Bradyrhizobium sp. WD16: one gene and its partner. The protein of the gene in region 2 binds, or shares a complex with, the protein of the main gene of each other region. Links are inferred from orthologs where the notes say so. Each region holds a gene or a part of one and is shown on either strand. Other genes may lie near its edges. The genes, in order: dnaN and DB459_RS19790.

Evidence for each region.
Region 1: the proteins of DB459_RS19790 (region 2) and dnaN are in contact, whole or in part, in a solved structure (PDB 1OK7), measured with the Escherichia coli proteins. The link is inferred for Bradyrhizobium sp. WD16 from one-to-one orthologs.

Annotation. Positions count from the first base shown.
Region 1 is NZ_CP028908.1:1,622,411-1,634,544, reverse strand. Bases 4,636-7,614 are described here. They hold dnaN (DNA polymerase III subunit beta), read right to left. Parts: upstream 6,695-7,614; coding sequence 5,576-6,694; downstream 4,636-5,575. Other genes in these bases: dnaA (chromosomal replication initiator protein DnaA), read right to left, coding at 7,029-7,614; recF (DNA replication/repair protein RecF), read right to left, coding at 4,636-4,994. In the rest of the region: DB459_RS07550 (hypothetical protein), read left to right, coding at 1-231; gyrB (DNA topoisomerase (ATP-hydrolyzing) subunit B), read right to left, coding at 1,182-3,623; more of recF, read right to left, coding at 3,855-4,635; more of dnaA, read right to left, coding at 7,615-8,453; rpsT (30S ribosomal protein S20), read right to left, coding at 9,856-10,122; DB459_RS07520 (hypothetical protein), read left to right, coding at 10,585-10,902; peptide-methionine (S)-S-oxide reductase MsrA, read left to right, coding at 10,986-11,642; DB459_RS07510 (polysaccharide biosynthesis/export family protein), read left to right, coding at 11,763-12,134. UniProt on the Escherichia coli protein: Confers DNA tethering and processivity to DNA polymerases and other proteins. Acts as a clamp, forming a ring around DNA (a reaction catalyzed by the clamp-loading complex) which diffuses in an ATP-independent manner freely and bidirectionally along dsDNA.
Region 2 is NZ_CP028908.1:4,257,375-4,262,177, forward strand. What follows is about bases 1,726-4,706. They hold DB459_RS19790 (DNA polymerase IV), read right to left. Parts: upstream 3,878-4,706; coding sequence 2,573-3,877; downstream 1,726-2,572. Other genes in these bases: DB459_RS19785 (cell envelope integrity EipB family protein), read left to right, coding at 1,726-2,209; DB459_RS19795 (DUF3572 domain-containing protein), read right to left, coding at 3,856-4,152; DB459_RS19800 (response regulator), read left to right, coding at 4,364-4,706. Outside these bases: DB459_RS19775 (glycerophosphodiester phosphodiesterase family protein), read right to left, coding at 1-445; DB459_RS19780 (RidA family protein), read right to left, coding at 454-921; more of DB459_RS19785, read left to right, coding at 1,316-1,725; more of DB459_RS19800, read left to right, coding at 4,707-4,729; DB459_RS19805 (PleD family two-component system response regulator), read left to right, coding at 4,742-4,803. UniProt on the Escherichia coli protein: Poorly processive, error-prone DNA polymerase involved in translesion repair and untargeted mutagenesis. Copies undamaged DNA at stalled replication forks, which arise in vivo from mismatched or misaligned primer ends.

The DNA of each region.
Region 1 (12,134 bases), 2.6 Mb from region 2 along the record:
TGCGAAGCCCGCTGCCAACGGGTCTACGCTGCTTGCGCCAGCAGATGCGGGCCGGGGATCACCGGTGCAGCCTGTGAAACCGCCTGCGACAATGCCGCCCAAGAATGCAGCAAAAAATGCAAAGATACCGGCAAGGAATTCCGCGACTGCATCAAAAATGCTGGAAGCGATCAGAAGGCCCGCCAAGGCTGCATTGACAAGTACCACACCGATTGGGGCACCGGCCGGTAGTGCTTATCCCCGCGCAGGGCCGAGACCAGTGGTCTGACTTCAAGTCAAGGAGGGCAGGTTTGCATTGCACGGCGCAAACTTGCGATCGTCGAACTGGTTTGCCTGGAGCGTGGTTGGGTGACCATGAAGTATGAACGGATCCAGATCCTGGCCGTCTTTGTGGCCATCACGCCGGCGATCGCTGCCCTGCCACCGCACTCGGCACGTGGCGCTGAGTGCAAGGAGGACCCGATAGAGGTCAACCAATGCGCCGTGCAAAAGCCGAACGAGGTTGCCGTACAGGACCGGACTATCCGGATGTGGCAGACGGCCGCCGGTCTCAAATACGGTCGCGGGTGGAGTTCGTGGTCCAACGCCAAGGGCCGCATTCGCTGCCAACCGGAGGGCGCACGGACATGCTGCCAAGCGGCGGCAGTTCCATGCCGGCAATGATTTCGCGAGCGCGACATCGCAGAGACGCGAGAGGATGGCAGCCACAAGGGTGGCCTTAAGGAGTGCTCCATGATCCGATTAACATGGCGAACCGCCCTGCTTTTGTTCGCGCTTCTGGGCGCCGGAGGAGTTTCCAGCGCCATCGCCCAAGCGCCACCGAAGCCGCCGGAATATGGACCTTTCCCCGCGCCGGGAGGCGGCCAATGTTGCGAGCAGTGGCGCGCGGTCGAAACCTGCATCCGATATTCCAAGGAGTGTCTAGAATGGGACTCCAAGAACAACATTTGCGCCAGACCCAGCAAAGAATGCCTGCAATCCGAGAAGCAGATGCGATGCGAGCGGTGGGTGGCCTGTCCACCCGGGAGTAAAGGTCGACGTTGAGACGTGGCACACGCAGAATATCAGTGTGATCTCTGATTTGGCTTCGCATTGCCGCCTCGCATCGGTGATAGCGGGCCATCACCGGTGCGGCACGCCGTCATCTGGTGAGCGCCGAGGAGATAAGCCGCCCCGACCGCTCACACATCGACGCTGGCGGCGAGCGCGTTGTCCTGGATGAACTCGCGGCGCGGCTCGACCACGTCGCCCATCAGCTTGGTGAAGATGTCGTCGGCCTCGTCGGCCTCCTTGACCTTGACCTGGAGCAGCGAGCGGACATCGCTGTTGAGCGTCGTCTCCCACAGCTGCTCGGGGTTCATCTCGCCGAGGCCTTTGTAACGCTGCAGCGCCACGCCCTTGCGGGCGGCATCGGTCACCGCCTCGAACAGGCCGACCGGGCCATGGACGAAGGTCTCGCTGTCCTTGCGCCGCAGGATGCCGGGCCGGGGATAGGCTTCCTGCAGGCGCGGCGCGAATTCGTCGAGCTTGCGGGCCTCGGCCGAGCCGAGCAGCGCCGCATCCAGCATGGCATGTTCCCGCACGCCGCGGACAGTGCGCTCGAAGGCGAAGCCTTCGCCTTCGATGAATTGGCCGACCCAGCCGCGCTCGACCTCGTCGGCCAGGGCATCGAGACGCTTGGCGATGTAGTCGGCGGCGGCGTTGGCGGTTTCGACGTCGCTGGTGACGCGTGGATTGAGCACGCCGGCGATGGCGGCCTGTTCGACCACGCTGCGATTGTAGCGGCTGTGCAAGCCTTGCAGCGTCGAGCGCACCACACGGGCATCCTCGACCAGCGCCAGAAGGTCCTTGCCGGCCCGCTCCTCGCCGGTGGCGAGGCGGTAGACGCAGTCCTCGAGCCCGGTCTCGATCAGGTAGTCCTCGAGCGCCCGCTCGTCCTTGAGATATTGCTCGGACTTGCCGCGGCTCACCCTATAGAGCGGCGGCTGGGCGATGTAGAGATGACCGGCCTCGATCAGATCAGGCATCTGGCGGAAGAAGAAGGTCAGCAGCAGGGTGCGGATATGGGCGCCGTCGACGTCGGCGTCCGTCATGATGATGATCTTGTGGTAGCGCAGCTTGGAAAGATCGAAATCCTCGCGGCCGATGCCGGTGCCGAGCGCGGTGATCAGGGTGCCGACCTGTTCGGAGGACAGCATCTTGTCGAAGCGGGCGCGCTCGACATTGAGGATCTTGCCGCGCAGCGGCAGCACCGCCTGGAATTCGCGGTTGCGGCCCTGCTTGGCCGAGCCGCCTGCCGAGTCGCCCTCGACGATGAAGAGTTCGGATTTGGCCGGATCGCGCTCCTGGCAGTCGGCGAGCTTGCCGGGCAGCGAGGTGACGCCGAGCGGGCTCTTGCGGGTGAGTTCGCGGGCCTTGCGCGCGGCCTCGCGTGCCGCCGCCGCCTGGATCACCTTGCCGACCACGCCGCGGGCTTCGGCCGGGTGTTCCTCGAGCCAGGCCGCCAGCATCTCGTTGACGACGCCCTCGACCACCGGCCGAACCTCGGAGGACACCAGCTTGTCCTTGGTCTGGGACGAGAATTTCGGGTCCGGCACCTTCACCGAGAGCACCGCGGTCAGGCCCTCGCGGCAGTCGTCGCCGGTGAGGGAGAATTTTTCCTTCTTGGAGATGCCGCTGGTGTCGGCATAGCCGGTGATCTGGCGCGTCAACGCGCCGCGGAAACCGGCGAGATGGGTGCCGCCGTCACGCTGCGGAATGTTGTTGGTGAAGCACAGCACGTTCTCGTGGTAGCTGTCGTTCCACCACAGCGCGGCCTCTACCCCGATGCCGTTCTGCTCGGAGCGGATCACGATCGGGGCGGGCATCACGCTGGTCTTGTTGCGGTCGAGATAGCGCACGAAGGCCTCGATGCCGCCCTCGTAGAGCATCTCCTCGTGCTGCTCGACGGCGTGGCGCTTGTCGGACAAGAGAATCCGCACGCCCGAATTGAGGAAGGCGAGTTCGCGCAGCCGGTGCTCCAGCGTGGCGTAGTCGAACTCCACCATCGTGAAGGTTTCGGAGCTCGGATAGAACGTCACCTCGGTGCCGCGCTTGCCATGGGCGTCGCCGATCACCTTGAGCGGCGCCACCGCCTCGCCATGGGCGAATTCGAGGTAGTGCTCCTTGCCGCCGCGCCAGATCCGCAGGATCAGCTTGGTGGAGAGCGCGTTGACCACCGAGACGCCGACGCCGTGCAGGCCGCCGGAGACCTTGTAGGAATTCTGGTCGAATTTGCCGCCGGCATGGAGCTGGGTCATGATGACCTCGGCCGCGGAGATGCCCTCGCCCTTGTGGATGTCGGTGGGAATGCCGCGGCCGTCGTCATAGACGGTTACCGAGCCGTCGGCGTTCAGCGTCACCAGCACCTGAGTGGCATAACCGCCCAGCGCCTCGTCGATGGCGTTGTCCACCACCTCGTAGACCATGTGGTGCAGACCCGAGCCGTCGTCGGTGTCGCCGATATACATCCCCGGACGCTTGCGGACGGCGTCGAGACCTTTCAGGACCTTGATGGATTCGGCGCCGTATTCCGGGATCACGGCGGCAGGATCGGCAATGGGTTGCCGGGCAGGTTCGGTCATCTGGGTGCCTGAGCGAGGATCGGCGAATCAGCGCGCGAATGCGCGGCCAAGTCGTGAATTTGTGCCATGAAACAGAGGGTGCGTACAGGGCGAATCGGTCGCCCTCAAGTTATTGAATAAATGGTCATTTTTGCGCTTCTTTCAAGGCCTGAATCTGCCATTGAAGACGCCCCCGAAAATGCCCTCCGCGAGCCGGTTCCGTACCCCCTGCGAGCAGGTTTGACCGCCGCATCAAGACTTGCGCGGCTCAATGCGCCCGCCGGCGACCTCGAAGATCCCCGCGCCTGCACCGACATCGGCGAAGCTTGCCGGATCGGCGCCGGTCATCCAGACTTGGGCGCCGAGCGCGGTGAGTTCATCGAACAACGCGACCCGGCGGCCCGGATCGAGATGGGCGACCACCTCGTCGAGCAGCAGCAGCGGCGTGATGCCGGTCATCTCGGCGACGAGACTTGCATGGGCCAGCACGAGACCGATCAGGAGCGCCTTCTGCTCGCCGGTCGAGGCGTCCCTGGCCGGCATGTGCTTGGGCGCATAGACCACATCGAGATCGGTGAGATGCGGTCCCTCCAGGGTGCGGCCGGCGGCGGCGTCGCGGGCGCGGCCGTCCCGCAGCTGCTGGCGATAGCGATCCTCGACCGCGGTCGCCGGCTCGTCGCGCAAGGCGTTCTCGATCCAGCCGTCGAGCGCGATCTCGGCCGAGGGAAAAGCCGATTGCGTGGCGCGGACGCGCAGCTTCGCCGCGAGGCGCGCCAGGGTCTCGCCGCGCAGGGCGGCGACGGCGACGGCGAGTTCGGCGGTCTCGCGCTCGATGGCATCGAGCCAATGGGTGTCGAAATTGCGTTCCTCGAGCAGGCGGTTGCGCGAGCGCAGCGAGCGCTCCAGCGCGGCGACGCGGCCGCTGTGGCCGCTGTCGACGGCGAGCACGAGACGGTCGAAGAAGCGCCGTCGTTCGGAGGCCGGGCCGGTGAAGAGCCCGTCCATGGCCGGGGTCAGCCACACCATGCGCAGGTGATCGCCGAAAGCGGCCGCCGAGGAGACCGGCTCGCGGTCGATCCGGCAGCGCCGGGCGCTGCCGGAGCCGTCCGGCGTGGGATCGATGCCGGTGCCGAGCGTTGCGAGGCCGAGCGCGCCTTCGACCTCGGCCGACACCGCCCATGAGCCATCGCCCTCGTTGTCGGCGACGTCCTCGAGGGTGGCGCGGCGCAGGCCGCGACCGGGTGTAAGGAAGGAGATCGCCTCCAGGCAATTGGTCTTGCCGGCGCCGTTGGCCCCGACCAGCACCACGAGATCGGCCGACGTCGAAAGGCTCGCGGCGCGGTAGCTGCGGAAATGGGTCAGGCTGAGGCGGCGGATGCGGCAGGCGGTCATCGGTGGATCGGCTCGCGATTGTCCTGTCGGCGCGGCGCCAAGTGCGGCTGTCCCGGCCTCATGGTTCGAGACAGGCAACTGCAGCCGCTTCGAACCGTGGCGCCCGCCTCGCGTTCTGCGTCGCCCCCCCGCTTCAAGCGCGGGACCAAGTACTCCGTGAGGATACAATTAGGCAGGGTGGCGCCAATCCTATCGATCACACCACGGTGCGCCACACTAGTGTCCTGTCTCCGAATTACCGCTTCATTTGCCTCACCCTCACACGGTAATTCGGAGACATCAGGACACTAGCAAAATCAAAAAGCTAGTGCGGCTTATGTCTCGCAATTGCCTACAGGGGCTTGCCGCGAAGGGCATAGGCAATTGCGAGACGCCACACTAGTGTCCCGGTTCTAACGTTCGTACCCCTTTGAAGCGAGCGCTCATACGAACGTTAGAACCAAAGGGACACTAGTAGAGTTATGATTCTAGTGCGGTTTTGGATCTGACGCTCGTACGACGAATTCGCTGCAATGCTGATACGAGCGTCAGATCCACCGCACTAGGAACGACACGGTGTACTGGGTCGCCCGGCGGGCCCCTCACACCCGCATCGGCATCAGCACATAGAGCGCGCCCTTGGAGTCGCGATCCTGCATCAGCGTCGGCGAGCCGGGATCGGCGAGCTTGAGCACCGCGACCTCGCCCTCGATCTGGGCGGCGATGTCGAGCAGGTAGCGCGAGTTGAAGCCGATATCGAGCGGCTCGGCGGCGTATTCGACCTCGATCTCTTCGGTCGCGCTGCCGGAATCCGGATTGGTCACGGAGAGCACCAGCTTGCCGGGCGACAGCGCCAGCTTCACTGCGCGGCCACGCTCGCTGGAGATCGTCGAGACGCGGTCGACCGCCGCCTCGAAGTCCTTCTTGTCGACCACCAGCTCCTTGTCGTTGTGCTGGGGAATGACGCGGCCGTAATCGGGGAAGGTGCCGTCGATCAGCTTCGAGGTCAGCACCACGTGATCGAGCGTCAGGCGGATCTTGGCGCCGGACAATTCGATGGCGACTTCGGCTTCGTTGTCCTCGATCAGGCGCTGGACCTCGCCCACCGTCTTGCGCGGCACGATGACGCCAGGCATGCCTTCGGCACCGGCGGGCAGCGGCAGGTCTATCTGGGCAAGGCGATGGCCGTCGGTGGCGACACCGCGCAAGGTGGCGGTCGGGCCGCTGCCGGCACAGTGCAGATAGATGCCGTTGAGATAGTACCGTGTCTCCTCGGTGGAGATCGCGAACTGGGTACGGTCGATCAGGCGCTTGATCGAGCTTGCCGGCACGCGGAAGGCGTGGGTCATGTCGCCGGCGGCGAGATCGGGGAAATCGCTCTCCGGCAGGGTCTGCAGGGTGAAGCGCGAGCGGCCGGCCCGGATCGCCAGCACGGCCCGTTCGCCGTCGGCTTCGAGCACGACCTGCGAGCCGTCAGGCAGCTTGCGGACGATGTCGTAGAACATGTGCGCCGGCACGGTGGTCGAGCCCGAACCGGCGACGTCGGCGGCCTGGGTTTCGGTGACTTCGAGGTCGAGGTCGGTGGCCTTGAGGCTGAGCTTGCCGGCCTCGGCGCGCAAAAGGACGTTGCCGAGGATCGGGATGGTGTTGCGGCGTTCGACCACGCGATAGACGTGGCCGAGAGATTTCAGGAGCTGCGCCCGCTCGACGGTAACCTTCATCGCAATTTCCGTCCGATCCTGTTCCGGCTGGGTGGTCGTGTCCCGGTTGCGGTGGCGGTCCCCAATGGAGGCGCCGCAGCCGCTCGGCCCCGGCGGTCGTCAAGTCGGACCGCAGGGGGACGGCAAGGTGCCGTGGACAGCGGACAAGTGCAAGGGGCCCACCCCCCGCCGGGTGGGGGTTTCCCGCGAAATTCATGATTGAGAACAGCGCTTTTGCCGTTCCGCCGCCGCTTCGGGCAGGGGGGCGGAACGGGGACGGCGGCGATCCGGTGGGGATCGCCGCTCGATTGCTCGATCCTTCTCTCCGTTCAGTCTCCTTGCTCAGGCTCCTTGCTCAGTCCTGGAGCTGGCGCTTGAGCAGTTCGACCTCGTCGGCGAGGGTGGTGTCCTTGGCAACGAGGCCCTCGATCTTGCGGACCGCATGCAGCACGGTGGTGTGGTCGCGGCCGCCGAAGCGTCGGCCGATCTCCGGCAGCGAGCGCAGCGTCATCGTCTTGGCGAGATACATCGCCACCTGGCGCGGCCGCACCACATTGGCGGTCCGGCGCGACGACAGCAGGTCGGAGCGGCTGACGTTGTACTGCCGGGCGACGACACGCTGGATGTCCTCGATCTTGACCCGCTTGGGCTCCTGCGGCCGGATCAGGTCGCGCACCTCGCGCTCGGCCATCTCCAGCGTCACCGGCGTGGCATTGAGCTTGCTGTGGGCGAGCAGGCGGTTGACGGCGCCTTCGAGGTCGCGGCCGTTATGGGTGATGGAGCGGGCGAGATATTCGAGCACCGGCAGCGGCACGTCGAAGCCGGCGTGATGGGTGCGGGCTGCGGCGACGCGCGACTTGAGGATGTCGAGACGCAGCTCCTCGCCGAGCGATCCCATCTCTACCACGAGGCCGCCGGCGAGGCGCGAGCGGACGCGGTCGTCGAGGGTTTCGAGCTCGGACGGCGGTCGGTCGGCGGCGATGACCACCTGGCGGCCGGCGTCGATCAGGGCGTTGAGGGTGTGGCAGAACTCGGCCTGGGTGGTCTTGCCCTGGAGGAATTGCAGGTCGTCGATCACCAGCACGTCGATGCCGCGCAGCGCTTCCTTGAAGGCCAGCGCCGTCTGGGATTTCAGCGCGGCGACGAAGCCGTACATGAATTTCTCGACGGTGAGATAGAGCACCTTGCGCTCGCCGGAGGCGTTGCCGGCCCAGGTCACCGCCTGCAGCAGGTGGGTTTTGCCGAGGCCCACGCCGGCATGGATATAGAGCGGGTTGAACATCACCGGATCGCCGCGCCGTCCTTCGGCGACCTGGCGCGCGGCGGCATGGGCGAGGGTGTTGGAGCGACCGAGAACGAAGGTCTCGAAGGTCAGGCGCGGGTCGAGCGGCGATCCGCCCAGCGCGTCGTGTCCGGCGGAGGCGGGCGCGTAGCTGCCGCTGCGCAGATCGGACGTCGAGCCGGAGCGCTCGACGCGCCGCTCTTCGACCTGGGGCTTGGTCTCCTTGACCGGCGGGGCGCAGCGCATGGCTGAGCGCACCGTCAGATCGATGCGGTGCACTTCCGGCAGTTCGGCCTGCCAGCACGACAGCACGCGATCGGCGTAATGGGCCTGAATCCAGCTCTTCAGGAAGCGGGTCGGAACGGACAGGTGAACGCTCTCGCCCTGAATGCCTTCGAGATCCATGCGGGCGAACCAGCTCGTGTAGACGTCTTCTCCGACGATCGAGCGCAGGCGGCCCTGAACCTTGGTCCAACGATCGTGTTCCATGCTTGTCATGTCTCGGTCTTTTCTTGAATGTGTTGTTGTTGACGGCTCGCGCCGACGACAGCCCCGCGTTGCCGCGGCAAGCCAACCCCGCCCCACGCCTCACGATCCGTTCACGCATGGCGACGTCTTCGGCATCACGGATGCCGTCGCCTCACATGCGCTGTGGAAAGAAGGCTGGTGGTGAGGTCAGCTGCTACTAGGGCCGGAATCGGCGGCGGATGCCGGAAGATAATGATTGGAGCAGGGAGCTCGGAAGGCGACGAGCGTCGTCGATGCACGGGCGACAAGCGCCAGTGTCGAACGATGAAAAACCGTGGCCGTTGCAAAAGTCATAGGTATCCCCCACTCGCCGCGCGTCAGCGCGGCAAGGTATGTCCTCTATCTCAGTTTCGAAGTCGCTTTGCTCGATGTCGGACTGCCGGCCTTCGCTCTTGATCACATGATCGCCGCGTCGGGTCCGGACTGTTACGCCGTCTACTGAAAGCCCCTTACAAACCTGTCCCCATTTCCGTCGCCGCCGGGCGCGATCTGCCGTGCACTCATTTCTTCACCAGCCTTGTGGTCGGCCTTGTCGGTGGCGAACCGGGCAAGCCGGTCGCTTGAGAAATTTTGGTACAGCAGAACCGTTCTCATATCGCTATGAGTCGTCCGATCATCGCTTGGGAAACTTCGCCTACGCGCACACCATCTCTGATTTGCGCGCCCCCGAGGGTCTCAGATCGCACTGACCTGACGAGCCGCGAGCGCCGCGAACACGATTAGAGATACACTATGGGACCGCAGCCGCAACGAAATGATTCTTCGCAGCGAAGGCGCAAAAATTGCCAGCCTGCTCGAATCGTTCCGCGACGTCGCGCGCCTTGTGGACAAGGTTTTGAATCTTCGCGCGGAATCGAATGACTTGCGAGATATGACAGCGTTCGTTACAGCCCAAAAAAAGTTTTACAATTCCTTCATCCAGCGATGTCGCATCTTTGGATTTTCAAGCTACCTCTCCGCGCTTTGTTGATAAGTGATTAGTGGGCCGCATCTTTTCCTGATCATTTTTCCCGGGTAGCCGTCGCTCGGTAATTTGCTTCCGCATCGATCCGCACTTGCAAATTTTTTAAAACCGCGATCCGCGTTTCTCCACGTGCGCAGCGTTGTAAGTGCAATGCAGTAAGCCGTGTCACGGCAATGACTCTGCGCTTCGAACGCGATCGACATGAAGGAAAGTGACGAACGGTGTGCGGGTCGGTGCGCTGATACAGCGCAAGCATGCGTGCGATCGAGAACGATGTGAGACTCGGGAATGAAACGTAATCGGAATGAAAAGAAAAGGCCCGGCGTGAGCCGGGCCTTTTGCAGAAGATTGGTTGCGTCGCCGTGTGACTTGGCGAGCGTTGCCTTCGCCAGCGTCGCTCGGCGCGCCTTACTTGGCGAGCTTGGCGATCTGGTGCGCAAGACGCGAGACCTTGCGGCTTGCATTGTTGCGATGAACGATGTTGCGCTGCGCGGCGCGCATCAGTTCGGGCTCGGCCTTGCTGAAGGCGGCGAGGGCGGCTTCACGGTCGCCCTTCTCGATCGCGGTCTCGACCAGACGCACCGAGTTGCGCATCTGGGTGCGCCGCGACTTGTTGACGGCGGTGCGGCGGGCAATCTTGCGTGTCGCCTTCTTGGCGGAAGAGGTATTGGCCATACTCACGATCCTGCAGCCGCGACTCCAATTGGGGCCGGGGCGGGTTGCCGATGTCGCAGAGCCTGCGACCTCTGAATGAAAGACTGATGTCCCCGGGCAGGCGGCGAATCCGGCAATCGAATTCGGGTATTCACGCGCCCAAAGAACAGCGGCGGCAGGATGGACCTGCCGCCAGTTGGCGGTCTTATAGAGGGGCCGGTTTGCCCCGTCAACGCCGAGCGGCCTCGGGTTCTGGCCGGCCGGCGGCCGGGTTCCGGCCGGAATGGGCGCTCCGGGTGGCGGGCCAGCGGCCGGCGCGGGATACCGGCCCGCTGGCGGTCAAACGGCTGGTCAAACATTTGCGGGCTGCCGCGCCAGACCATTGCGCGGCTGCAATGGATGCGCCAGTAGGAAGAGGTGGGATTCGGGGCGGATGGGCGGCTCGGTTCGAGGGCGACCGCTCCGGCCAAGGACGGGTGACATATGATCCGCGGTTTCTTCCGCCTGATCGGCCTCCTGCTGCTGGCCGGCGGCTTCATCTTCCTGGTTTATGACGGCGCCCGCTCCATCGCCGACCAGACCTTGAGGCTGACCCGGCTCGGCGAGTTCTGGAACGACATCAATCAGGCCAGCCAGCAGAGCTTCCGCAGCCTCGTCGAGGATGCCTCGCCCTGGCTTTGGAATAATGTCGCCAAACTGGTGCTCGACCAGCCGACCTGGGTCGTGCTCGGCGTCGTCGGCATCCTTCTGATGCTGCTGTTCCGGCCGCGCCGCGCGCTGATCGGCTACAGCCGCGGCTGACCGCGGCCTCCGCCCGGAAGCCTGCTGCCGTCTCCGCGGGCGATACCTATATAGTGCATGGTCCCGACCGCAGGAGATTGATCATGCTGTTTACGCGCAAGCCCCTGGAACTGCCGACGGCGGCGACCGCGCTGCCGGGCCGAGCAAGCCCGATCTCGACCTCAACCCATCACTTCGTCAACGGCCGGCGATTGCAGCCGCCCTATCCTGCCGACACCGAGCAGGCGGTGTTCGGATTGGGCTGCTTCTGGGGCGCGGAGCGCAAGTTCTGGGAGCTCGGCGACGGTATTGAAGTGACTGCCGTCGGCTACGCCGGCGGCCTGACGCCGAACCCGACTTATGAAGAGACCTGCAGTGGCCTGACCGGCCACACCGAAGTGGTGCTGGTGGTGTTCGATCCGGCACGCATCTCTTACGAGACGCTGCTCAAGACCTTCTGGGAGAGTCACGACCCGACCCAGGGCATGCGCCAGGGCAACGACATCGGCACCCAGTATCGCTCGGCGATCTACACCTTCAATGACGCCCAAGCCGCCGCGGCACAGGCGTCGAAAGCAGCCTATGGCCGGGCGCTCGCTGCCCGCGGCCTCGATCCGATCACCACCGAGATCGCGCCGGCCGGGCCGTTCTATTTCGCCGAGGATTACCACCAGCAATATCTCGCCAGGAACCCCGGCGGCTATTGCGGTCTCGGCGGCACCGGCGTCGCCTGTCCCGTCGGCACCGGCGTCGGCGCCTGATACGTTTTGTTAACCATAACTGGTGCACACCAGACGCCTCTCTTGTGGGGGATGGGTCCGGTGCGGTTCTGGCACGCCTGCGTAGGGTGGCTTCAGGCATTGTCGACGATATTCACGCTGCTGTCCGGCGAGCGTGGCCGATGCGCGCGGCGGCGGGCCTGGTTCGCTCTGCCCGTCGCGCTCGCCCTGTCGGGCTGCATCACCGTGCCGCCGCCGGTGGCGACCGTCGCGGCGCCTTCCAACCCGCGCGCCGCTGATCTCGATCATCTCGCCTATGCCGGACCGCCGTCAGCGGCGCGCGCCGCCATGGCCCAGGTCGCCTATGCCAGAGCTGACTCGCCCTATCGCCTCGATGCCGGCGACCGGCTGCGCATCGTCGTCTACGGCCAGGAAGGCCTGACCAATTCCTATTCCGTCGATGCCGGCGGCGCGGTGACGATGCCGCTGATCGGCACGGTCAAGGCCCGCGGTCTCACCCCCGCCGAACTCGCC
Region 2 (4,803 bases):
CCAGGACCTGATCGGGATCGAAGGACATCGCGGCCGCCGGGCCGGAATAGGCCTTGAGCACCTCGATCATGCGCCGGACCAGACGACGGTCGCCTTCGAACCGGCTCTTGATTTCCAGCACCAGCGGCACGCGGCCCCCGACCAGGGTGCAGAGATCGCCCAGCGTCATCATGTGATCGCCGGTGTCGCGAAAGGCGACCTGTCTGAGATCCGCCGCCGTGAAGCCCGCGAGTTCGCCGCTGCCTTCGGTGAGGCGACCGAGGGCGAAGTCATGATGCACCATCGCCTCGCCGTCGGACGACAGCTGCAGGTCGACCTCGATGGCGAAGCCAGCTTGCGCCGCCGCGGCGACAGACGAGGGTGTATTCTCGATGACGCCGCGGCTGCGGTCGTGCAATCCGCGGTGGGCGACCGGTTGGGCCGTGAGCCAGGCGGGAGTGCGCACCTGCGGTCTCAGCCGACCTCGAACATGGCTTCGACTTCGACGGCGGCATCCGCCGGAAGCGCGGCGACGCCGACGGTCGAGCGGGCATGACGGCCCTTGTCGCCGAAGGCGGCGACCATGAGGTCCGAGGCGCCGTTCAACACCTTCGGGCCGTCGAGAAAATCAGGCGCCGAATTGACGAAGCCGCCGAGCCGGACCACCCGCGTCACCTTGTCGAGATCGCCGAGCGCGGCCTTGGCCTGGGCGAGCAGGTTGATGGCGCAGGCGCGTGCGGCTGCCACCCCCTGATCGACGCTGACGCCGGCTCCGAGCTTGCCTTTCGCCACCAGCTTGCCGTCGGCATCGAAACAGACCTGGCCGGACACCACGAGCAGATTGCCCGTCCGGACGAAGGCGGCGTAATTGGCCACCGGGGCGGCGGGCGTATGCAGGGTGATGCCCAATGCCGCGAGTTTCTGCTCAACCGAACCGGTCATGTTTCGAAGATCCTTGAATTGAAGGGAAGGGGATTATGCGTTGCGGCCCGAACCTATCCGGCCTTAATTCGCCCATCAAGCGGGACCAAGCAGGCCTGCGGCGGGCGACCTCAACCACTGATACGAGCGTCAGATCCACCGCACTAGTGTGGCGTCTCGCAATTGCCTATGCCCTTTGCGGCAAGCCCCTGTAGGCAATTGCGAGACATAAGCCACACTAGCTTTTTGATTTTGCTAGTGTCCCGATGTCTCCGAATGACCGTGCGAGGGTGAGGCAAACGAAGCGGTAATTCGGAGACGGGACACTAGGGCTGATTGCGACCCCGCCGGATCGCATCTAATCTTTCGATCTTCGCTCCCGCGCGATCCGGGCGGGACAGTTTCAGGAGGCGGCATGATCGGCCGTTGGCAAGTTTTCGGGATGCGTGCGGTTCCGCTGGCGGTCGTCGGCCTGGTGCTGGGTGCGAAGCTGGCTTTCGCCGCGCCGGCGGCGCCGGCCGCACCGGCACCTCCTGCCGCCATGCCGTTCCTCGCCCATCAGGCCGTCTACGAGCTCAGCCTGCGCAAGGCGCGCGGCAATGCCAGCATCAACGATGCTCGCGGACGGATCGCCTACAGCTTCGCCGGCAATGCCTGCGAAGGCTTCACCACCGACTTCCGCCAGATCTCGGAGCTGCAGGGCGGCGAGAACAAGACCACGACCAGCGACCTGCGCTCGACGAGCTGGGAGGATGCCGACGGCAAGAGCTATCGCTTCAAGATCGAGACCCGGATGAATGACGGCACGCCGACCCAGGTCGACGGCATCGCCGAGCATTCGGGCAGCGGGGTGACGGTCAAGCTCACGCTGCCGAAGCAGAAGAGCTTCACCCTCGGACCGGACACGGTTTTCCCGACCGAGCAGGTCAGGCGCATCATCGCTGCGGCGAAAGAAGGCAAGTCGGTGCTCGAGCTTGTCGTCTATGACGGTTCGGACGATGGTGAGAAGGTCTACAACACCCTCGCCGTGATCGGACAGCCCATTCCCGGCGACCGCGCGCCGGCCAAGGCCGATGCCGCGACGCAGAGCGACGCCCTGAAGTCGGTCACGCGCTGGCCGGTGACGGTGAGCTATTACGATCGCGCGGCGAAGCCGGACAGCGGCGAGCAGACCCCGGTCTACGCCATGTCGTTTGAGCTCTATGAAAACGGCGTGTCGCGGTCCCTGGTGCTCGACTACAACGATTTCGTCATCGCCGGCGCCATGAACAAGTTCGAGGTCAAGGACAGCAAGGACTGCAAGCCGTAAGGCTCGCTTTCCAGGGACGGCTTGCTTGGATGCCGATACGCGCGTCAGGTGGATCTGACGCTCGTTTCAGCATTGCAGCGAGCTCTTCAAACGCGCGTCAGATCCAAAACCGCACTAGAATCATATTGATGCTAGTGTCCTGATGTCTCCGAATGACCGTGCGAGGGTGAGGCAAATGAAGCGGTCATTCGGAGACAGGACACTAGTGTGGCGTCTCGCAATTGCCTATGCCCTTTGCGGCAAGCCCCTGTAGGCAATTGCGAGACATAAGCCACACTACACTTTGATTTTGCTAGTGTCCCTATGTCTCCGAATGACCGTGCGAGCGCGAGGCAAACGTAGCGGTCATTCGGAGACGGGACACTAGGACGATGCCGGCCGTTTGGCACTGCCGCCGAAGGCGATGCCGCGCATCACGGCCGCATCCCCGAACTTCCGCCGCAGGTCGTCCATCGCCCGCTCGGCGTGAGCGCTGCGCCGGTCGAGGAGGTCGCTGTCGTCAGCGGCAGCAGCGGCCGGCTTGAGCGCGCTCACCCCGGCGCCGATCAGGCGAAACGTGGTGCCGTCGGTCTCTTTGGCCAGCATGTCCCGGGTGATCGCGAAGAGCTTCCCGGCGAGCTGGGTCGGACCGCTGATCGATTGCGACCGGGTCCGCTGGCGGAAATCCGCGGTCTTCAATTTCAGGGTGATGGTGGAGCCGGCGAGTTCGCCGCTCTTGAGCCGCGCCGAAACTTTCTCGCAGAGCCGCCAGAGCACCTTCTCGAGCGTCGGCAAGTCGCGGATGTCGGTGTCGAAGGTGGTCTCGCTCGAGATCGTCTTGGCGTCGCGGTCGGCAACCACGCGGCGATCGTCGATGCCGCGCGCCAGCCGCCATAGCCTTCGTCCCTCGGGGCCGAACTGCTTCATCAAGTCGGTCTCGTCGGCGCGCTGGAGGTCGCCGACGAGGCGAAAGCCGCGCTGTGCAAGCCGCTGCTCGGTCGCGGGGCCGACACCGAAGATGAAGCCGACCGGCTTCGGCGCCAGCATGGTCGCCGCTTCGTCCTGCGCCAGGGTGGCGAAGCCGCGCGGCTTGTCGAGATCCGAGGCAATCTTGGCGAGGAACTTGTTGACCGAGAGGCCGACGGAGACCGTGATGCCGATATCGCGTTCGATGTCGCGGGCGAAACGTGCCAGCACCTTGGCCGGGATCATGCCGTGCAGCCGCTCGGTGCCGGACAAATCGAGAAACGCTTCGTCGATGGACAGCGGCTCGACCAGCGGCGTCAGCGCCCGCATCGCGTTGCGGACCTCACGGCCGACGCGGACATATTTCGCCATGTCGGGGCGCACCACCGCGGCGTCGGGACAGAGTTCGAGCGCCTTGAACATCGGCATCGCCGAGCGCACGCCGAAGGTGCGGGCGATGTAGCAGGCCGCGCTGACGACGCCGCGTCGGCCGCCGCCGATGATCACCGGCCGGTCGGCAATGGCCGGATCGTCGCGCTTTTCGACCGTGGCGTAGAACGCGTCGCAATCGATATGGGCGAGCGAGAGGGCGTGCAGATGCTGATGCCGCACCAGCCGCGGCGAGCCGCAGGCCGTGCAGCGGCGCGCGTCAGGGGGCAGGTCGGTCAGGCAGTCGCGGCAGAAGCACTGCGGCCCCACGGTCACGGCACATCGCGCTCCCAGGTCGGTTCCAGGGTTTGGCGGGCATTGGAGACGATCTTGGCGTCGAGATGGGACGATTCGGAAAAGGCCTGGAGCAGGGTGTCGTCGCGAAGGAGGAAGTCGAGCACCCCGGCAAGGAAGGACGGATCCTTCGCGGCGGCGCGCAGGGTTTCCGGCCCGATTCCGGTCTCGGCCAGGAACCGGCCCAGCCGCTCGCCGTCGGCGGCGATGAAGGAAAGCGCCTGAATCGCCACAATCTCAGCGGTTTCGCGGGCGTCGAGGGGGCGCTTGGCCATTGATCACATTTGCCTTTCCGTAACTTATCCTCTCTACTTTGGCCATCATGCCCGAGTCACCGGAGCGGTATCAAGCGACGCGGCCTCAGATCCGCGGCGATGGTCCGCGCCGGATGCATTTCTTCAACGGGCGCACGTTCAATGGGCGCGACGGCATGCAGAACGGCGGCAGGGGCAGGGCGGGGATTTCGACGGGAATGGGGAGGGCGGCGTGACCAAGACCGTCCTGATCGTGGAAGATAACGAGCTCAACATGAAGCTCTTCCGCGACCTGCTCGAGGCGCATGGCTATGCGACGGTCGCCACCAATCGCGGCACCGATGCGATCGAGCTCGTGCGCCGGCACAAGCCGGACCTGATCCTCATGGACATCCAGCTGCCCGAGGTCTCGGGCCTCGACGTGACGCGCTGGATCAAGTCCGATCCGGCGCTGCGCGCGATCCCGGTGGTCGCGGTGACGGCTTTCGCGATGAAGGGCGACGAGGAACGTATCCGCGAAGGCGGCTGCGAGGCGTATCTGTCGAAGCCGATCTCGGTGGGCAAATTCATCGAAACGGTGCGGCAGTTCATCGGGTAGGGATGTGCAGGAATGTCCGCGCGGGTTCTGGTCGTCGACGATATCGCCGCCAATGTGAAGCTGCTCGAGGCGCG